DNA from 2 places in the Pseudoduganella aquatica genome. Region 1 is predicted to be linked to the other one. Evidence: predicted binding sites of a transcription regulator. Region 1 holds the regulator's gene; the other holds the start of a gene.
The links. Region 1 encodes FliA, which starts transcription of late flagellar genes. Its sites were predicted from a motif close to CTAAAGTTTNNNNNNNNNNNGCCGNTA; they were not measured.
Positions count from the first base shown of each region.

Region 2: a site for FliA is predicted at 7,045-7,071, ahead of KT882_RS00395 (heme utilization protein). Genes of this name have one in related genera too.

Region 1 covers NZ_CP086370.1:5,619,235-5,630,220, reverse strand. The annotation lists gene KT882_RS25125 (DUF4351 domain-containing protein) at 1-488, shown strand, start outside; gene flhF (flagellar biosynthesis protein FlhF) at 641-2,077, shown strand; gene KT882_RS25115 (MinD/ParA family ATP-binding protein) at 2,070-2,894, shown strand; gene KT882_RS25110 (RNA polymerase sigma factor FliA) at 2,911-3,642, shown strand; gene KT882_RS25105 (flagellar motor protein) at 3,624-4,373, shown strand; gene motD (flagellar motor protein MotD) at 4,375-5,163, shown strand; gene KT882_RS25095 (hypothetical protein) at 5,245-6,834, opposite strand; gene KT882_RS25090 (flagella synthesis protein FlgN) at 6,924-7,412, opposite strand; gene flgM (flagellar biosynthesis anti-sigma factor FlgM) at 7,420-7,725, opposite strand; gene flgA (flagellar basal body P-ring formation chaperone FlgA) at 7,808-8,506, opposite strand; gene flgB (flagellar basal body rod protein FlgB) at 8,662-9,075, shown strand; gene flgC (flagellar basal body rod protein FlgC) at 9,078-9,485, shown strand; gene KT882_RS25065 (flagellar hook assembly protein FlgD) at 9,510-10,187, shown strand; gene KT882_RS25060 (flagellar hook protein FlgE) at 10,213-10,986, shown strand, end outside.
Region 2 covers NZ_CP086370.1:114,723-125,708, forward strand. The annotation lists gene KT882_RS00395 (heme utilization protein) at 1-6,918, opposite strand, end outside; gene KT882_RS00400 (thioredoxin family protein) at 7,533-8,054, opposite strand; gene KT882_RS00405 (cytochrome c biogenesis CcdA family protein) at 8,056-8,796, opposite strand; gene KT882_RS00410 (response regulator) at 8,965-9,705, shown strand; gene KT882_RS00415 (ATP-binding protein) at 9,705-10,986, shown strand, end outside.

The DNA.
Region 1 (10,986 bases):
ATCGGCGCAAATGGAGCAAACGGCGTATCATCAACTTGTTCAACGTGATCGATTGGCTCATGCGCTTGCCGGACGAGCTGGAGCAGCAGCTCTGGCAGGAATTGCGTGAGTCGGAGCAGGGAGGCATCATGCCGCACATGTTATCGATAGAGCGCATCATTCGCGAGGAAAGCCGCCGTAAAGGTCTTGAGGAAGGCCGTGAAGAAGGCCTGCGGCAGGGCGTGCTGGAGGGGAGGCAGCAGGGCATGCAGCAAGGCATGCAGCAAGGCATGCAGCAAGGCATGCAGCAAGGCATGCAGCAAGGCATGCAGCAAGGCCTGCAGCAAGGGCGCGCGGTCTTGCTGGCCAAGCAATTACGGCACCGGTTTGGCGCGCTGCCGGCGCTTGAGCTGGAGAGGCTGGCCGCTGCCAGCGACGAGCAGCTGGACCGTTGGGCTTTGGCGCTATTCCACGCCGATACGCTGGAGCAGGTATTTAGCGAACACTAGGCCACGCGGCCGCCGCCGGCAAATCCGAAATGCGGGCCATTTCCCGCCCTGTTCCATCGATCGTTTCCCCTGTGCATCGTCAATAATGCAAGCATGAGAGTGAGCCCCGCCCGTTTTGAAGGCGCGGCACTTGTGTAACAGGGGAATTGGTCATGAACGTCAAAAAATTTACTGCACCTACGTCGCGTGAAGCGCTGCGCAAAGTACGCGAGGCCCTGGGGCCGGATGCGGTGATCTTGTCGAATCGTCCTACGGATGGCGAGGTGGAAATTCTGGCCCTCGCCAACGACGACGCCGCCTCGCTGGCGCTGCCTTCCCCCGATTCGCCGATGGCGCAGCCGAATCCCTACCTGGACCTGCCGGAAACCCCGTCGTATCTGTCGCCGCTGGCGCCGATGGCCCCCGTTGCCGCCGCGCCGGCCCCTGCCGTTGCTGCAGCACCGGCGCCACGTCCTGTGCCCCGCGCCGCCGCGCCGGAAGCCGCCGTGCGCCAGTCTGCGCCGCGTGCCGCGGCAGCTGTGGCTCCCGCGCCGTCGCTGGACATGGACCGCATCAGCGCCATGGTGGCCGACGCCGTCGCCAGCGCCAAGGCCAACGCGGCCGCCGAGATGAGCGGCATGATGAGCGAAATCCGCGCCATGCGCGGCATGATGGAAACCCAGCTGGCGGAAATCTCCTGGGGCTCGACCCAGCAGCGCGAGCCGCAAAAGGCCGCCGTGCTGCGTGAAATGCTGGCGGCCGGCTTCTCGGCCAGCCTGGCGCGCTACCTGATCGAAAAACTGCCGGCCGGCCGCGACGCCGCCGACAGCCTGCGCTGGATTAAGACCGTGCTGACCCGCAACCTGTCGGCCATCGCCAACGAGGACGCGCTGATCGAGCAGGGCGGCGTGTTCGCCCTGGTGGGCCCAACCGGCGTGGGCAAGACCACCAGCACCGCCAAGCTGGCCGCGCGCTGCGTGATGCGCCACGGCCCGGACAAGCTGGCCCTGATCACCACCGACGCCTACCGTATCGGCGCGCACGAGCAGCTGCGCATCTACGGCAAAATCCTGGGCGTGATGGTGCACTCGGTGAAGGACGAAGCCGACTTGCGCATTGCCCTGAAAGAACTGAAAAACAAGCACACCGTGCTGATCGACACCGTCGGCGTGAGCCAGCGCGACCACATGGTGGCCGAGCAGGTCGCCATGCTGCAAGGCACGGACGCCAACGTCAAGCGCCTGCTGTGCCTGAACGCCACCTCGACCCAGGAAACCCTGAACGAAGTGGTGCGCGCCTACCAGGGCAGCGGCCTGGCCGGCTGCATCATGACCAAGCTGGACGAAGCGGCCTCGATCGGCAACGTGCTGGACGTGGTGATACGCCAGAAACTGAATATGTTCTACGTCTCGAGCGGCCAGCGCGTGCCGGAAGACCTGCACCTGGCCGACCCGGCCGCGCTGGTCGAACGCGCTTTCCGCCTGAAGCAGGGCGCCGCCGCCAGCCAGTACGCCGACCATGAACTGCCGCTGGTGATGTCGGCCGCCGGCGCCTTCGGCGCCAATGTCGCCGGCCTGGACCACGCACTGCGCGAGGTGCGCCTTGGCTAACTTCGACTTCGACCAGGCCGAAGGCCTGCGCCGCATGCTGGCAGGGCCGCAGCCGCGCATCGTCACCTTCCTCTCCGCCACGCCGCAGGACGACAAGGGCGCCATGCTGGTCAACCTGGGCGCCTCGCTGGCGCGCGCCGGCAACGACGTGCTGCTGGTGGACGCCTGCGCCAGCGCGCACGGCGTGGCCTCCCGCCTCGGCGTGGACAGCGGCGCCAGCCTGCTGGACGTGGCGCGCCAGGAATGCGGCCTGAATCAGGTGATCCACCAGGTGCCGCAAGGCTTCGGTGTGGTATCGATGACACGCGGCGTGGCCCGCTCCGGCCCCGACGAAACGCGCCGCCTGGCCAAGGCCTTCGACGTGCTGGCCAAGCAGACCGGCCTGATGATCGTCGACGGCGAGTTCGACGGCGAAGCGTTTCCGGTGCCGGTGATGGCCAGTTCCGACATCGTGGTGCAGGTCTCGAACAGCGCCACCTCGATCAAAAACGCCTACAGCATGATCAAGCGCCTGAACCACGAACTGGGCCGGCGGCCCTTCGGCATTGTGGTAACGGGCGCATCCGAGGCCGAAGCCAAGGTGGTTTACGATAATATGGCGCAAGCGGCAAGCCGATACCTCGCGGTAACCCTGGTTTCGATGGGGTCGGTGCCTGCTGATGAGTACTTGCAGCGCGCGGCGCGCCTGGGGCGGGCGGTGGTCGACGCCTTTCCGCTGGCCGGCGCGTCGGTCGCGTTCCGGCAACTGGCAGGACGTCTGGCGCTGGCCGGCGCGCCTCAATTCCGCACGGGGAGTAGCAACCATTTTAGCGTCTGAGAAAAATTAGAACGATATGTACACGGCCAAAGGGAAAGCGGACAAGAACTCGCTGCTGACGGAGCATATGCCGCTGGTCAAGCGGCTGGCCCACCACATGAAGGCCAAATTGCCACCCAGCGTGGAAGTCGATGACCTGGTGCAGGCCGGCATGATAGGCCTGCTCGACGCCATCAACCGCTACGAGGAAACCCACGGCGCCCAGTTTGAAACCTATGCCGTGATGCGCATCCGCGGCGCCATGCTCGACGAGTTGCGCAATAGCGACTGGATGCCGCGCAGCATGCGCCAGGACATGCGCAAGATCGAAACCGCCATGGCCACCTTGCAGCAGCGCCTGGGCCGTCCGCCCAGCGAGTCGGAAGTGGCCAAGTCGCTCAAGCTGTCGCTGGCCGACTACCAGGAAATGCTGTCCGAAGGCGGCGGCCACCAGCTGATCTACTACGAAGACTTCCGCGACGACGACGGCGGCGAAAGCTTCCTGGACCGCTACCACAACGACGAGGACGCCGACCCGCTGCGCGCGCTGCTCGACACCGACTTCCGCCAGGCCGTGATCGACGCCATCGACGCCTTGCCGCCGCGCGAGAAGATGCTGATGGGCTTGTACTATGAGGAAGAACTGAACTTGAAGGAAATCGGCGCCGTCATGGGCGTCTCCGAATCACGCGTATCGCAGCTGCATACGCAAGCGGTGGCGCGTCTGCGCGCCTCGTTAAGGGAGCAGGCATGGACTGGGCCAGCATAGCAGGACTGATACTGGGCGTGGCCGGGGTGCTGGTCGGCCAGGGCATGGAGGGCGGCAAGCTGAGCTCGCTGCTGCAGCCGGCCGCCTTCGCCATTGTGGTGATCGGCACGCTGGGCGCTGTGCTGCTGCAGACCAAGCCGGCCACCTTTGTGCGCGGGCTGCGCATGGCGCGCTGGATCGTGGCGCCGCCGCCGGACACGCGTGTCACGCTGGCGCGCGAAATCGGCGCCTGGAACGCCACCGCCAAGCGCGACGGCATGCTGTCGCTGGAGCGCTATATGCTCGCCTCGAAGGACAAGTTCAACGCCAAGGGCCTGCGCCTGATCGTTGACGGCATCCATCCGGACAAGCTGCGCAACCTGCTCGACACCGAAATCACCGCCTACGAAACGGCCGAGCGCCAGGCCGTGCGCATCTGGGAATCGGCGGCCGGCTACTCGCCCACCATCGGCATCCTGGGCGCGGTGCTGGGCTTGATCCAGGTGATGGAAAACCTGGCCGACCCCAGCAAGCTGGGCGCCGGCATCGCCATCGCCTTCGTGTCCACCATTTACGGCGTGGGCCTGGCCAATTTGTTTTTCTACCCCATCGCCAACAAGCTGAAAGTCATCGTCACCCAGCATGTGCACCAGCAGGAAATCGCCGCCGCCGTGTTTTACGACATCGCCACGGGCGACCACAGCCGCGTGATCGACGAACGCATCGCCACCCTGCTGCGCGAGTACGACTGAGATGCAGCGCCGCGCCCGCAGGAAGTTCGACGACGAGCCCGAGAACCATGAGCGCTGGCTGATCTCCTACGCCGACTTCATCACCTTGCTGTTCGCCTTCTTCGTGGTGATGTACTCGATCGCCGCCGTCAACACCGGCAAATACAAGATCTTCTCGGACGCGCTGGGCGACGCCTTCGGCGGCCAGGGTTCGGCCAAGCCCATCAACACCCAGGTGCAGAACCTGCCCATCCCCAATCCCGCGCTGCGCCGGCGCACCGAGCTGCTGCGCAAGGAAAAAGAGCAGATGACCAAGCTGGCGCAGGACTTGCTGTCCACGCTGGCGCCGCTGGTGAAGGAGGGCAAGGTGCGGGTGACGCAGAACAGCCGCGGCGTCAGCGTGGAGATCAACGCCAGCGTGCTGTTCGATCCGGGCGCGGCCCTGCTGACGTCCGAATCGCGCGAGGCGCTGCAGGCGGTGGCGGTGCTGCTGAAGGCGGACCCGCACGCGGTGCAGGTCGAGGGCCACACCGACAACCTCCCCATCCGCAACACCAACTTCCCGTCCAACTGGGAGCTGTCGGCCGCGCGCGCGGGCGCCGTGGTGCGGCTGTTCATCGACTCCGGCGTGGCGCCGGCGCGGCTGACGGCGGTCGGCCACGCCGACAACTACCCGGTGGCGCCCAACGCGCAAGCGGACGGCCGCGCCCGCAACCGCCGCGTGGCGGTGACCATCCTGTCCGGCATCCCCGACCCCGCCACCGAAGTGCCGACCGCGCCGGCTCCCCCAGCCGCCCCGCCGGCCCCGTAGGGCGGGTTAGCGGCCCTGCCGCGTAACCCGCCGTGCGCCGCCGGCCAGCATGCCCCGGCGGGTCGCCCATGGCGCGCCCCGCTAAGCCGCCCTGCGCCGCCGCCTCCAGTGCCAGCCGACGCCGGCGCCCACCACGCCCAGCAGCAGCCCGCCCACAGGCACAGGCACTGGCAAGGAACTGTCGTCGGCCAGGGCCGGCCCGGTGCGCAGCTCGGCCGGGAAGGGGCGCGGCGGCACCGGCACGATCTGCCATCGCGCCTCATCATGCGGCGCGCGCGCCATGAATTCATCGATGGAAAACACGGGCGCCGAGCCAAAAGCGCGGCTGGACGGCACTTGCGGAATGCGCACCAGCACCAGCGCTTCCACGTCCGCCCGCAACTGCTGCTCATATGCGCTCAGCGCCCGGCCGGGCGCCGCGCCGGCGAGCAGCTTGAGCAGATCCTGGCCCAGCGCTGCGAAGGCCACGGCCGGGTAGAGCCGGGTCTGCTCCTCGGTAAAGTAGCCGTAGGCCTTGTGGCCGCTGGCCAGGCTGAGGTCCTTGGCGGCCTTGTAGCCATAGGCGCCGATGGCCTTGAGGCGGCTGGTCGGTCCCTGCTCGGGCACCTGCCAGCCCAGCGCCCTGAACGCGTCCATGCTGATGCCGGCGCAGTTGGCCGAGGCGTGGCGGTAGCTGAATTCGTGCCGGTAGAAGCGGCGGAAGCGGTCCTGCATGCTGCGCTGGTAGGCTTGCGCGGTGCGGGCGTCGCGCAGCACCGCCACCAGCATGGTCGACGGCCGATAGTACTGCTGGCCGCTGTTCAGGTCCATCAGGTAGTTGTCCATCGGGACCATCGACGCGATGATGCCTTTTTCGCTGTAGCTGTCCAGATTGTAGAAGTTGTTCACCATCCAGTCGGCCCATTCGCCGTGCTGGCCCAAGCGGCCGGTGGCGACGGCGAAGTGGCCGCCGTAGGCTTCGTCGTCGTCGCCTTGGGCGCCGTTCAGCATCAGGGCCAGCACGGCCTTGCCGCCCCAGTCGCGGGCTGCGGGCCGGCGCTCCCAGACCAGGCGCGTGGCGTAGGGGCTGCGCGCGCCGCCGTTTTCCTGGCGCACAAAGGCGCTTAGCGTGTCGCCGGCGGCGGCCAGGGGCTGCGCCCGCATGCTGGCCGCGTCGATGACATAGTCCAGCGGCCAGATGGTGCGCGCTTCAAAACTAGGCTGGCTGGCCTGCGCGCGCAGCGTGCCGCGCACGCGGACTGCGCGCTGGCGGAAGAAATCCAGCGTGGCGGCGTTGAAATAGGAACGGTTGGGCGCGATTTTGGGCGCCAGCTGCATGGCCAGCGGCGCCGCGCCGGGCGCCTGCAGGGCTTGGCCGGATGGTGCCAGCGTGGCTTGCGGCACCAGGTGCGGCGCACCCAGCCAGACCAGGTCGGGCAGGGCTGGCAAGGCTGTCGAGGCTGGCTGGCGCGGCACGGCCAGGCCCTCCTGCTGGAAGTACCACAGGGCCTGCCGGGGCGCGCAGCCGCCGCAGCGCCCGTCGCCGTAGCGGAACTGGCTGCCGTCGTACAGGCCGAGGCGTTCGCCGCCCTCGAGCGCAGCTTTTACGGGAGCGGGCTGCGCCGCTGCGGGCAATATGGAGGCAAACTGGAGCGCAAGCGCGCCGGCGGCCATGGCGTGGTGTGTGTGCATGGAGGCATTATGCAAGAATTTGCATAAAATGCATCAGCGCAACTAATGAGTGTCAACGATGGTTGATTTGCATCAACCGCTAAGCGTATTTAGCCGGCGAGGAAGCCGCGGCGCGGCGAGGAGGCGGTGGGTTGGCCGCTGGGACCGTAGAAATTGCCTTGGGCCTGGGGACGCAGCGCTTGCAGCGCGCCTTGCGTGTGGCTCAGGTGTTTGCTGATGAGGGTGCCGTTCAGGCGGTTCAGTTCTTTGGCTTCGCGGGTCAGTTCCAGCACCTGCTGCCAGAGCGGGGCGGCGGTGGCGTCGCCGCTGGCGGCCAGCCAGGCTTCCATGCCCGCTTCTTCGGCCTTGTGGCCTGCCGCGCCGAGCGCGCTGTGGCGCTGGCTGGCCAGCACGGCCATGTCGTTGACCAGCGCGGCTTTGCGCGGCGTCAGTTCCGTCAAACCGTCTATGTCCGCCGCCACCAGTTGCTGCTGTTCCTGCTTGAGCACCGCCAGCAGGGCGGTGATGACGCGCTGTTCTTCGCGCAAGCTGCTCAGGGGCGTGAGTGCAGGAGAAACCGCGGGTGCGACGGATTGCATGATTTACCTATCTTTTACGTGAGTGCAGCAGATCCTTGACTGTTTCCAGCAAGCCATCGGCCACTTTTTCCGAGTTGACTTGGAATTGCCCATCGGCAATTGCAAGCTTGATGCGTTCCACTTTTTTCGTATCGAACACCGCGCTGCTGCCGCTGGCGCTGCTGGCGGCCATGGCCTGGCCTTGCGCCGACAGCTTGACGCTGTCGGTCGCCACAGGGGCCGTGCTGGCCTTGTCGGCGCCGCGCGCGGTGGTGGTAGTCGCAGGCGAGGCCGGCAGGCCAGGCGTGCTCTTGACTGAGTCGTTAATTTTCACAGCAATATCCTCGTCTGGTTGGGGTGTAAAAACCCCGGGATCTGAGTTATTAACGGCGCCGTGAACATAAACTTTAGCGTTTTTAGAACGCCACCTCCACCAGTCCCCCCGCTTTGGCGATGCCGCTCACTTGCTGGCCGCTCGCGGTCCGCACCTGCACCAGCTGCCCTTCCGAGGCGGCCGCGACGGCGCGCGCCTCGGCCGAGACGCGGAAGCCGGCCCCGCCCGACACCACCCGCACCAGCTGCCCGGCCACCATCACCGGCTTGCTGCGCAGGGTGTCGAGCCGCATCGGCGTGCCGGCCGCCAGCGAGGCGTTGCTGCTGCGGCCGACGATCTGGCTGATGTCGGTGGCTATGCCGGCCGGCAAGGTTGTCAAATCACCCTTGACCAGCACCAGCTGGCCCGCTTCGATGGCCTGGCCTTGCGCCAGCGGCACGGCGCTGGCCACGTATTCGGCCTGCACCGCCACATTGGCTTGAATATACACCGTCCATGCGGAAGGGGCCGCACAGCGCACGCCCACCGTGGTCTTGCCCCAGGCGCGCGCGCCGGGCATGAAGAAGGGCTGCAGCTGGGGGCAGGGCGCCAGCGCCATGCGCTGGTCGACCGGGCCGACCGTGACGGTCACCGCGCCCGGCAGGCCGGCGGTCTGGGTTTGCAGGAACTGCTCCACGCTCAGGCGCAGCGCGCCCAGGTCCTGGCGCGCCGCGGCCGGCGGCTGGGCCAGGGCGGCGGCGGAATTGATCAGTAGCAGGGCGGCGGTCAGTGTGCGTTTCATAGTGGGCTTTCCTTGAATGTGGCCATGATAGTCCCGGCGCGCGATCCCGAAGCGGTGAATAAGCGCCCAAATCCGGGGCTAATCCCGCGATCGGATGGACCATCCCATCCGTATCATCGAAGCTGTCACCAATAGAAAGCAGGCGGGAGATTGCGATGTTAGGGAAACTGGACGAATTCATGCGCTTCAACGAGACGGCACTGAGCCTGCGCTCTCAGCGCCAGACCGTGCTGGCGTCTAACATCGCCAATGCGGACACGCCGAACTACAAGGCCAAGGACATCGACTTCACCGCCGCGCTGAGCACGGCGATGGCGGGCGCGGCCCAGCCTTTGAAGACCACGGCGCCCAAGCATTTCCCCGTCCCCCAGCAAAGCGCCGGCACGCTGGCCGACGGCACGCCGCTGCAATACCGCGGCATCGTGCAGGGCGCGGTGGACGGCAATACGGTGGATATGGATGTGGAACGCAACCAGTTCGCCGACAACGCGCTGCGCTACGAGGCCGGCATTACGCTGATCAATTCCCAGATCAAGGGGCTGATGGCGGCCATACAGGGAGGTCAATAATCATGTCGCTGTTTAGTATATTCAATGTTTCCGGTTCAGCCATGAGCGCCCAGGCGCAGCGCCTGAACGTCGTGGCCAGCAACCTGGCCAATGCCGACAGCGCCACCAGCGCGAGCGGCGAGGCCTACCGCGCCAAGCAGGTGGTGTTCGAGGCGCAGCCGGCCGCCAATGGCGGCGCGTCCACCGGGGTCAAGGTGCAGCGCGTGATCGAGGACCCGTCGCCGCTCAAGCAGGTGTACGACCCCAAGCATCCGATGGCCGACGACAAGGGCTATGTCAGCATGCCGAACGTGAACGTGGTGGACGAAATGGTCAATATGCTGTCGGCCTCGCGCTCCTACCAGACCAACGTGGAAACCATGAACGCGGCCAAGACCTTGCTGCTGAAAACCCTCACCATCGGCCAGTAAGCCGCAACCTTAGAAAGATAAGCCATGACCACTGTGTCCACCAACGCGCCGGTGTCCGATACGCTGCTGAACGCCGTCAACCCGAAGAAGCAGACCGCCACCGATGGCGTGCAGGCCGATACCGATAAATTCATGACGCTGCTGGTCACCCAGCTGAAGAACCAGGATCCGATGAATCCGCTGGACAATGCGCAGCTCACCAGCCAGCTGGCGCAGCTGTCCACCGTCACCGGCGTGAACAAGCTGAACACCACGCTGGAGTCGCTCAAGTCCAGCTACCAGTCGTCGGAGAACGTGCAGGCGGCCGGCATGATCAACCATGGCGTGCTGTCGGCCGGCAAGAACATCGGCCTGAGCGAGGGCAAGGCCATCCTGGGCATCGACCTGGCCACGCCGGCCGACACCGTCGATATCGTCATCAAGACCGCCGCCGGCAAGGAAGTGGCGTCCATCCAGATGAAGGACCAGCCGGCCGGCACCCAGCCCATCACCTGGGACGGCAAGCTGGAGGACGGCACCACGCTGCCCAATGGTAACTACGTGTTCAGCGTGGAGGCGCGCGCCGGCGGCGTGGTGCTGAAGGACGCGACCGCGCTGCAGTTCGGCGTGGTGGCCAGCGTGTCCACCGGCGCCGGCGGCGTGAAGCTGAACGTGCCCACGGCCGGGCAGCTGACCATGGCCGACATCAAACAAATTCTGTAACCCACCTTACTGCATAGGGGAAATCATGTTCCAACAAGGACTCAGCGGCCTGAACGCCGCTTCCAAATCTCTGGACGTTATCGGCAACAATATCGCCAACGCCAGTACCGTGGGTTTCAAGGGCTCGCAAGCGCAGTTCGCCGACCTGTACGCCAATTCGCTGAACGGCGTGAGCGGCAACAACGCCGGTATCGGCGTGTCGGTCTCGCGCCTGGCGCAGCAGTTCACGCAGGGCAATATCGAAACCTCGAACAACCCGCTGGACATCTCGATCAACGGCGGCGGCTTCTTCCGCACCACCACCCCCAGCGGCGGCGTGCAGTACAGCCGCAACGGCCAGTTCCAGCTCGATAAAAGCGGCACCATCATCAACGCGCAGGGCAACGCCATCACCGGCTACCCGGCCACCAGCGACGGCGTAATCCTGCAGGGCGCGCCGGAGCCGATCCAGATCGACACGGCCGACCTGGTGCCGGTGGCCACCACCACGGCCAATTACGAGCTGAACCTTGATTCCCGCAGCAAGGTGCCGGAAAAAATTCCGTTCAACGCCAAGGACCCGCTGACCTACAACAAGCAGACCGTGCTGGACGTGTACGACACGCTGGGCAATCCGCACGTGCTGTCGACCTATTACGTAAAGACCGACGCCAATACCTGGGATGTGTATGTTGCCAGCGACGGCCTGGAAATGAATGCCGCCACGGTAGCCGCCGCCGCCGCGACCGATCCTGGCGCCATTGCCGCGCGGGCAGCCTACCAAGCGGCGGTGCAAGGCGGCGACCAGCCCACCATCGCC
Region 2 (10,986 bases), 1.3 Mb from region 1:
GTTCTGGCTGCCGCCATCCAGTTTCAGCGTGCCGCCCGTTGCCGGTGCGTCGCTGCTGCTGAAGGAAGACATCGCTTGCACCAGGCCGTTGACGCTGCCGCGCAGATCCGCCGCGCCCGGCGCCACGTTGCTGCCGGCGAACCAGACGTCGGCTGCGGCGTGGCTCTGGCCGTCGGCGGTTTCGTAGGTCGAGGTCAGACCGACGATGTTGCCGTTGTTCAGAGACACATCCTGCTTGGCGCCCAGGTTCAGCTTGGTGATGTTCAGCTCGGCCAGCGATTTCAGCTCGCTTGCCTGGCTGACGCCGTCCGCATTGCCATCCACCCAGACGCGCAGGTCGCCGAAGGCACTGTCAGCACTGGTCAGCGCGCCATCCTTGTTGCTATCCAGTTCAGCCATCGCTTCGTAGCCGGTCTTCGCCTTCTGGCCGTTGGCCAGCGTGGTGCCTGCGCCGAACAGCTCGGTGCCGTCGTTGATCATGCCGTCGCCGTTGCGGTCCAGGGCCAGCAGGCCGTCGTTGCCGCGTACCCAGCCGGTATTGACCGCGGTGCCGGTGCCCAGCACATCGAACTTGACGCCGTCGCCAAACGCCAGGGTGTCGATGCCGTTACCGTCCAGATCCAGCACGATAGGCGTGTAGAACGGGCTGACGAAGGCGTTGATCTGGTCGGTGGTCATGGCCTGGATCTGGTTCGAGGTCAGGGCGCAGACTTGCGAGCTGGTCAGCGTGTGAACCTGGGTCGTCGTCAGGCTGCGCAGCTGGTCGGTCGACATGGCGCGGATGGCCGCCGTGCGCAGGGCACGCATGTCGTTCGTTTCCAGCGAAGCCACCTGGTCGGTCGACAGACCGGCGATCTGCGTGCTGATCAGCGCGCTGAACTGGCCGGTGGTCATCGCCACCAGCTGGTCGGTCGTCAGCGCGGCGATGTGGCTGGAGTTCAGCGCCGAGATCGAAGCCGATTTCAGCACGGCCAGATCGTTGGTCTCCATGGCCTTGATGCCGTCGGTGGTCAGCGCCGCAGCTTGCGCGCTGTTCAGCGCGGCAACCTGGCTGGTGCCCAGGCCCACCACTTGATCCGTGGTCAGCACAGCGATCTGCGCGGTTTTCAGGCCGGCGATCGCTACCGTGCGCAGCGCAGCCAGATCTTCGGTCTGCAGGGCGGCGATGGCGTCGGTGGTGAAGGCAGCCACCTGGCTCGAGCTCAGTGCCGATGCTTGCACGCTGTTCAGAGCGACCACTTGGTCGGTGCTCAGCGCGGCGGCGATGGCGCTGGTGGTCAGGGCGGCGACCTGGCTGCTGGTCAGGTTGTTGACCTGGTCAGTCGTCAGGGCGGCAACCTGATTGGTTTTCAGCGCGGCGATCACGGTCGATTTCAGGCCGACGATGTCGTTGGTCTCGATGGCTTTGATCGAATCGGTCGTCAGCGCCACAAACTGGGTGGTGGTGAACGCGCCGAACTGGGCCGAGTTCATGGCCACGATCTGGTCGGTGGTCAGGCCCGAAGCGATCTGCGTGGTGCTCAGGGCGCTGAACTGGCCGGAGGACATGGCGCCGATCTGGTCGGTCGTCAGCACCGAGATCTGGTCGGTTTTCAGGCCGGCGATGGCAGCCGATTTCAGCGCGGCCAGGTCGTTGGTCTCCATGGCCTTGATGCCGTCGGTGGTCAGGGCGCCAGCTTGGGCGCTGGTCAGCGCGGCAACCTGATTGGTGCCCAGGCCAACCACCTGGTCGGTGGTCAGCGCAGCCATTTGCGCGGTTTTCAGGCCGGCGATGGCCGAGGTTTTCAGCGCGGCCAGGTCTTCGGTCTGCAGAGCCTTGATCGCGTCGGTGGTGAAGGCGGCCACCTGGCTCGAGCTCAGCGCCGAGGCTTGCAGGCTGTTCAGCGCCACAACCTGGTCGGTGCTCAGGGACGCGGCGATCGCGCTGGTGGTCAGGGCGGCGACCTGGCTGCTGGTCAGGTTGTTGACCTGGTCCGTCGTCAGGGCGGCGATCTGGTTGGTTTTCAGCGCGGCGATCACGGTCGATTTCAGGCCGACGATGTCGTTGGTCTCGATGGCTTTGATCGAGTCGGTCGACAGCGCGCCGAACTGGGTGGTGGTGAACGCGCCGAACTGGGCCGAGTTCATGGCCACGATCTGGTCGGTCGTCAGGCCCGAAGCGATCTGGGTGGTGCTCAGGGCGCTGAACTGGCCGGAGGTCATGGCGCCGATCTGGTCGGTCGTCAGCACCGAGATCTGGTCGGTTTTCAGGCCGGCGATGGCAGCCGACTTCAGCGCGGCCAGATCGTTGGTCTCCATGGCCTTGATGCCGTCGGTGGTCAGCGCGCCAGCCTGGGCGCTGGTCAGCGCGGCAACCTGGTTGGTACCCAGGCCAACCACCTGGTCGGTGGTCAGCGCGGCCACTTGCGCGGTCTTCAGGCCGGCGATGGCGGCGGTTTTCAGCGCGGCCAGGTCTTCGGTCTGCAGAGCCTTGATCGCGTCGGTGGTGAAGGCAGCCACTTGCAGCGAGCTCAGGGCCGATGCTTGTACGCTGTTCAGGGCCACGACCTGGTCGGTGCTCAGCGCGGTGGCGATGGCGGTGGTGGTCAGCGCGGCGACCTGGCTGCTCGTCAGGCTGTTCACCTGGTCGGTCGTCAGGGCGGCGATCTGGTTGGTTTTCAGCGCGGCGATCACGGTCGATTTCAGGCCGACGATGTCGTTGGTCTCGATGGCTTTGATCGAGTCGGTCGACAGCGCGTTGAACTGGCTGGTGGTGAACGCGCCGAACTGGGCCGAGTTCATGGCCACGATCTGGTCGGTGTTCAGGCCGGCGGCGATCTGGGTGGTGCTCAGGGCGCTGAACTGGCCGGAGGACATGGCGCCGATCTGGTCGGTGGTCAGCACCGAGATCTGGGCAGTGTTCAGGCCGGCGATGGCAGCCGACTTCAGCACGGCCAGGTCATTGGTCTCCATGGCCTTGATGCCGTCGGTGGTCAGCGCGCCAGCCTGGGCGCTGGTCAGCGCGGCAACCTGGTTGGTGCCCAGGCCCACGACCTGGTCAGTGCTCAGCGCGGCCACTTGCGCTGTTTTCAGGCCGGCGATGGCGGCGGTTTTCAGCGCGGCCAGGTCTTCGGTCTGCAGGGCGGCGATGGCGTCGGTGGTGAAGGCGGCAACCTGGCTCGAGCTCAGCGCCGATGCTTGCACGCTGTTCAGGGCGACAACCTGGTCGGTGCTCAGCGCGGTGGCGATGGCGGTGGTGGTCAGCGCGGCGACCTGGCTGCTGGTCAGGCTGTTCACCTGGTCGGTCGTCAGGGCGGCGATCTGGTTGGTTTTCAGCGCGGCGATCACGGTCGATTTCAGGCCGACGATGTCGTTGGTCTCGATGGCTTTGATCGAGTCGGTCGACAGGGCGTTGAACTGGCTGGTGGTGAACGCGCCGAACTGGGCCGAGTTCATGGCCACGATCTGGTCGGTGTTCAGGCCGGCGGCGATCTGGGTGGTGCTCAGGGCGCTGAACTGGCCGGAGGACATAGCGCCGATCTGGTCGGTGGTCAGCACCGAGATCTGGGCCGTGTTCAGGCCGGCGATGGCAGCCGACTTCAGGGCGGCCAGGTCGTTGGTCTCCATGGCCTTGATGCCGTCGGTGGTCAGCGCGCCAGCCTGGGCGCTGGTCAGCGCGGCAACCTGGTTGGTGCCCAAGCCCACGACCTGATCAGTGCTCAGCGCGGCCACTTGCGCGGTTTTCAGGCCGGCGATGGCGGCGGTTTTCAGCGCGGCCAGATCTTCGGTCTGCAGGGCGGCGATGGCATCGGTGGTGAAGGCGGCAACCTGGCTCGAGCTCAGCGCCGATGCTTGCACGCTGTTCAGGGCGACGACCTGGTCGGTGCTCAGCGCGGTGGCGATGGCGGTGGTGGTCAGGGCGGCGACCTGGCTGCTGGTCAGGCTGTTCACCTGGTCGGTCGTCAGGGCGGCGATCTGGTTGGTTTTCAGCGCGGCGATCACGGTCGATTTCAGGCCGACGATGTCGTTGGTCTCGATGGCTTTGATCGAGTCGGTCGACAGCGCGCCGAACTGGGTGGTGGTGAACGCGCCGAACTGGGCGGAGTTCATGGCCACGATCTGGTCGGTGGTCAGGCCGGCGCCGATCTGGGTGACGCTCAGGGCGCTGAACTGGCCGGAGGACATGGCGCCGATCTGGTCGGTCGTCAGCACCGAGATCTGGGCAGTGCTCAGGCCAGCGATGGCGGCTGATTTCAGCACGGCCAGGTCGTTGGTCTCCATGGCCTTGATGCCGTCGGTGGTCAGCGCGCCAGCCTGGGCGCTGGTCAGCGCGGCAACCTGGTTGGTGCCCAGGCCCACCACCTGGTCGGTGCTCAGTGCGGCCATTTGCGCAGTCTTCAGGCCGGCGATGGCCGACGTTTTCAGCGCGGCCAGGTCTTCGGTCTGCAGGGCGGCGATGGCGTCGGTGGTGAAGGCAGCCACTTGCAGCGAGCTCAGCGCCGATGCTTGCACGCTGTTCAGCGCCACGACCTGGTCGGTGCTCAGCGCGCTGGCGATGGCGGTGGTGGTCAGGGCGGCGACCTGGCTGCTGGTCAGGTTGTTGACCTGGTCCGTCGTCAGGGCGGCGACCTGGTTGGTCTTCAGCGCGGCGATCACGGTCGATTTCAGGCCGACGATGTCGTTGGTCTCGATGGCTTTGATCGAGTCGGTCGACAGGGCGCTGAACTGGGTGGTGGTGAACGCGCCGAACTGGGCCGAGTTCATGGCCACGATCTGGTCGGTGGTCAGGCCCGCAGCGATCTGGGTGGTGCTCAGGGCGCTGAACTGGCCGGAGGACATGGCGCCGATCTGGTCGGTGGTCAGCACCGAGATCTGGGCAGTGTTCAGGCCGGCGATGGCAGCCGATTTCAGCACGGCCAGGTCATTGGTCTCCATGGCCTTGATGCCGTCGGTGGTCAGCGCGCCAGCCTGGGTGCTGGTCAGCGCGGCAACCTGGTTGGTGCCCAGGCCCACCACCTGGTCGGTGGTCAGCGCGGCCATTTGCGACGACTTCAGGCCGGCGATGGCCGACGTTTTCAGCGCGGCCAGGTCTTCGGTCTGCAGCGCGGCAATGGCGTCGGTGGTGAAGGCAGCCACTTGCAGCGAGCTCAGGGCCGATGCTTGTACGCTGTTCAGGGCAACCACCTGGTCGGTGCTCAGCGCGGTGGCGATGGCGGTGGTGGTCAGCGCTGCGACCTGGCTGCTGGTCAGGCTGTTCACCTGGTCGGTCGTCAGGGCGGCGATCTGGTTGGTTTTCAGCGCGGCGATCACGGTCGATTTCAGGCCGACGATGTCGTTGGTCTCGATGGCTTTGATCGAGTCGGTCGACAGGGCGTTGAACTGGGTGGTGGTGAACGCGCCGAACTGGGCGGAGTTCATGGCCACGATCTGGTCGGTGGTCAGGCCGGCGCCGATCTGGGTGACGCTCAGGGCGGCAAACTGGCCGGAGGTCATGGCGCCGATCTGGTCGGTGGTCAGCACCGAAATCTGGGCGGTGCTCAGGCCGGCGATGGCAGCCGATTTCAGCACGGCCAGGTCACTGGTCTCCATGGCCTTGATGCCGTCGGTGGTCAGGGCGCCAGCTTGGGCGCTGGTCAGCGCGGCAACCTGGTTGGTACCCAGGCCAACAACCTGGTCGGTGGTCAGTGCGGCCACTTGCGCGGTGCGCAGGCCGGCGATGGCGGCGGTCTTCAGCGCGGCCAGGTCTTCGGTTTGCAGCGCGGCGATGCCGTCGGTGGTGAAGGCGGCCACCTGGCTCGAGCTCAGGGCGCCGGCTTGCTGGCTATTCAGGGCGACAACCTGGTCGGTACTCAGCGCGGTCGCGATGGCGGTGGTCGTCAGCGCGGCAACCTGGCTGCTCGACAGGTTGTTGACCTGGTCGGTGGTCAGGGCGGCGATCTGGTTGGTTTTCAGGGCGGCGATCACGGTCGACTTCAGGGCCACCAGATCATTGGTTTCGATGGCCTTGATGGCGTCGGTGGTGAAGGCGGCGACCTGGGCGGTGCTCAGCACGCCGATCTGCGCCGAGTTCATGGCGACAACCTGGTCGGTCGTCAGGCCGGCGCCGATCTGGGTGACGCTCAGCGCGGCGAACTGGCCGGTGGTCATGGCGCCGATCTGGTCGGTCGTCAGCGCAGCGATCTGGGCGGTGTTCAAGCCGGCGAGGGCGGACGACTTCAGGGCGGCCAGGTCGCTGGTTTCCATGGCTTTGATGCCATCGGTGGTCAGCGCGCCGGCTTGGGCGCTGGTCAGCGCGGCAACCTGGTTGGTGCCCAGGCCGACGACCTGGTCGGTGGTCAGCGCGGCCAGCTGAGTGGACTTCAGGCCGGCGATGGCGACGGTGCGCAGCGCGGCCAGGTCTTCGGTCTGCATGGCGGCGATGCCGTCGGTGCTGAAGGCAGCGACTTGAGCCGAGCTCAGCACGGCGGTATGGTTGGTGCCCAGGGCGACGATCTGGTCGGTCGTCAGGCCGGCGGCGATCGCGTTGGTGGTCAGCGCGGCGGCCTGGCCGCTGGTCAGCGCGCCGATCTGGTCGGAGCCCAGCACCGCGACTTGGTTCGTTTTCAGTGCAGCAATGGAGGCGGTCTTCAGCGCGGCGATGTCGTTGGACTCGATGGCTTTCATCGCGTCGGTCGACAGCGCGGCGACCTGGCCGCTGGTCAGGGAAGCGAACTGCGCGGACGTCAGCGCAACGGTCTGGTCCGTGGTCAGCGCGCCGGCCAGCTGGCTGGTGGTGAACGACGGAATTTGGGCGCTGGTGAACACGCCCATCTGGTCGGTCGTCAGCGCCCGGAACTGGTCGGAGGAAAGGCCAGCGATATCAGCTGTCGCCAGACCCGCAATCTGCGCGGTCGAAAGTGAGGCAATTTGGTCTGTGGACAAGCTGGTTACGATACTCATTTCCATTCTCCTTGGGGCACTACTCGAATCTGACTGGGCACGAACTGGAGCCTGTGGGCTATTCCCGGGGCTCCAATCGCTAATCTGTGGCACAGCGCCCTATAAAAAGAGCGCGCTTTTCATTCTTAACGTCAACAGTTCGCTTAACTTTAGTAAACAAAAGTGACAGGAATGTTACTTACCGGTCAACTTTTACTCGCCGTCATCGAACTGACGCAACACCGCAACGCAAAACTACGCTTCGTTACAAAGCGACCGCAGCGGTGCTTTCATTAAGTAAACTTGTTAACTTGGGGCAATTTCATAGGGAGGCTGCTACTCCCCCTCTCTGATGCCGCCAGAAATGCAGGCAGCAAATAGACATTACCGGCAAGTATAGCGGATTTACTTGCCATGCAGCACTTATTTAATTTCCTGTCGCCATCAAACAACTCGAGTAAACGACAACTTTTCCATAGTGAAAAGACAAGCACACAAGCTTTATTCTAGGGCGGCAAGGAGGATGCCTATCTGACAAACAAGCTGATTTCCTGCTATCAATTCACTGACTGCGGGACGAAAAAAAGCCCGGCGCAGCGGCCGGGCTTGTCCTGAACACAGGCAAGCTTGCCTGTTCAACCTTTTTGCGCCAGCAGCGCCTGGATCGCCGCCTCGGTCTGGCCGTACTGCCCCTCGCCGAAGTGGGTATAGACCACCTTGCCGTTGCGGTCGATCAAATACAGCGCCGGCCAGTACTGGTTGCGGTAGGCGCTCCAGGTGGCGTAGCGGTTGTCCTGCGCCACCGGATAGCGGATATCGAAGCGCTTGATGGCGGTCTGCACATTGGCGGTGCTGCGCTCGAAGGGGAATTCGGGCGTGTGCACCCCGACCACCACCAGGCCCTGGTCCTTATACTTCTCGTACCAGGACTTGACGTGCGGCAGCACGTTGATGCAATTAATGCACGTGTAGGTCCAGAAATCCACCAGCACCACCTTGCCGCGCAGCTGCTGCACGGTGAGCGGCTCGCTGTTCAGCCATTTCTCGATGCCGGTGAACTCCGGCGCGGCGGCCGGGTTCTTCAACGGACCGGCGGCGGCCAGGCCGGAGGCCAGGGCCAGGGCGGCGGCGGCCGCAGCTGTGCGTGTCAAAAACATATCAGAGTCCTTTCAGGGAGGGGAAGAAGGCAGCCAGCCTGGAATAGGCCAGGATGTCGTACTGCATATATATAGCGAAGGCGGTGGCCATCACGAGCACGCCGAACACCTGCTGCAGGCGCCCGGCATGGCGCGCCAGCACGCGCACCCGCGCGCCGGCGTACTGGCCGCCGTACAGGATGGCCAGCATGGGTATGGCGGCGCCGGCGGCGTACAGCGTGATCAGCAGCGCCGACCGGCCCAGGTCTTGCGCCTTCACCACCAGCGCCAGGATGGAGGCCAGCACGGGACCGGCGCACGGCGTCCACACCGCGCCCAGCGACATGCCCAGCACAAAGCCGCCCAGGTTGCCGCCCCGCGCGCCGGCCGGCCCCGCGCCGCCGCCCATGCCGGGCAGGGCCCGCTGCACCCCGGCCACCAGCCAGTCATAGGGACGGGGCCACAGGCGCAGCAGGCCGGACAGCGCCAGCAGCGCGATGGCGGCGTTGCGCAGCGCCTCCTGCGCCGCCTGCACCACGGACGACACCGCGCCCAGCAGCATGGCGAAGGACGCGAACGTGAGGATGAAGCCGGCGATGATGTACAGCGGCCGGCGGCGGTCCAGGCCGGCCGGCTGGCCGGCGCCGCCTGCGGTGGCCGCGGCGCTGCCCAGCAGGATGGGCATCACCGGCAGCACGCACGGCGAGGCGATGGTGAAGACGCCGGCCAGCAGGGCCAGCAGCGTTTCGAGCAGGTTGTGCATGGGGCGCTCCGCCTAACAGGATAAAAGAAGGATAGAAGACGCCATTGGACCGCGCCCAGGTATCCCGCTTGTGTCGGCCGAACGGCGGCGCTGCAATGTAGTGTGTATGCCGGCGCGGGGGATACATGGGGATACAAACATGCAAATGCGCTGGGGTATCATGGCTGCATGGACACTAACGACCACGTATTGATCGTCGACGACGACAGAGGCATCCGCGAACTGCTGGCGGCCTACCTTGAAAAGAACGGCATGCGCGTCTCGCTGGCCGCCAACGGACGCCAGATGCGCGCCGTGCTGGAACAGGGCGAGCCGGACCTGATCGTGCTGGACCTGATGCTGCCCGGCGAGGACGGCCTGCTGCTGTGCCGCGAGCTGCGGGCCGGCAAGCACCGCACGGTGCCGGTGCTGATGCTGACCGCGCTGGCCGAGGAGGCCGACCGCATCGTCGGCCTGGAGATGGGCGCCGACGACTACCTGGCCAAGCCCTTCGCCTCGCGCGAGCTGCTGGCGCGCATCCGCGCCGTGCTGCGCCGCGCGCGCATGCTGCCCAAGAATATGCAGGTGACCGAAGCGGCCCACATGCTGGGCTTCGGCGACTGGAAGCTGGACACGGTGGCGCGCCACCTGCTGGACGCCGACGGCACCATGGTGGCGCTCAGCGGCGCCGAGTACCGGCTGCTGCGCGTCTTCCTCGACCACCCGCAGCGGGTGCTCACGCGCGACCAGCTGCTGAACCTGACCCAGGGCCGCCAGGCCGACGCCTTCGACCGCTCCATCGACCTGCTGGTGAGCCGCTTGCGTCAGACGCTGAAGGACGTGGCGCGCGAGCCGCGCTATATCAAGACGCTGCGCAGCGAAGGCTATGTGTTCTCGTCCGCCGTGACGGTGCTGGAAGGGCGCGACTGATGGCAGCCGGCCCCTTGCGCTGGCCGCGCTCGCTGTTCGCGCGCCTGGCGCTGATCCTGTTCATCGGCCTGGCCGCCGCCAACGCCACCTCCTTCTGGCTCACCATGACGGAGCGCAACCAGGCCACCATGAACGTGATGATGGGCTATATCGAGCGCGAAGTGGCCAGCTCGGTGGCCCTGCTGGACCGCCTGCCCGCCGCCGAGCGCCCCGCCTGGCTGCCCCGGCTGGCGCGCCGCAGCTACCACTTCATGCTCGAGCCCGGCGTGGCCGGCGTGGCGCCGGACGCCACGCTGTCGGCCCGGGTGGCGGCCTCGATCGCCGACGGCATCGGCACCAGCTACGAACTGACGGCCAACGCCGTGCCCGGCGAGCGCGAGCGGCTGCAAGTGCATTTGCGCCTGAGCGACGGCGCGCCGCTGACCATAGACATCACGCCCATGCACGGCATTCCCCTGTCGCGCTGGCTGCCGCTGCTGCTGGCGCTGCAGCTGGCGCTGCTGGCGGCCTGCTGCTGGTACGCGGTGCGCCAGGCCACGCGGCCGCTGCACCAGCTGGCCCAGGCGGCCGACGCGCTGGGGCCGGACCTGAAGGCCGAGCGCCTGGCAGAGGACGGCCCGTCCGAGGTGGCGCGCGCGGCGCGCGCCTTCAACGCCATGCAGGACCGCATCGCCGGCTATATGACCGAGCGCCTGCAGATCCTGGCCGCCATCTCGCACGACCTGCAGACCCCGATCACGCGCATGCGCCTGCGGGTGGACATGATGGACGACGACACGCCGCAGCACGCCAAGCTGCAGCAGGACCTGCAGGAGATGGAAACCCTGGTCAAGGAAGGCGTGGCCTATGCGCGCACGCTGCACGGCGCGGCCGAAACGCCGCTGCGTATCGATCCCGACGCCCTGCTCGACAGCATGCTGGCCGACTACCGCGACGGCGGCCACGACGTGAGCCTGCAAGGCAAGGCCGGTGCGGCGCTGGTGGCGCGCCCGCAGGCGCTGCGCCGGGTGCTGGGCAACCTGGTCGACAACGCGCTGAAATTCGGCGGCGCGGCCGAGATCGTGATCGACGCCGCGCACGCCGGCACCGGCCTGCTGGCGATCAGCGTGCTCGACCGTGGCCCCGGCATTCCGGCCGAATCGCTGGACGCCGTGTTCGAACCTTTCGTGCGGATTGAAACTTCGCGCAACCGCAATACCGGCGGCACCGGCCTCGGCCTGGCCATCGCGCGCCAATTGACGCGGGCCATGGACGCCAGCCTCACCCTGCACAACCGTCCCG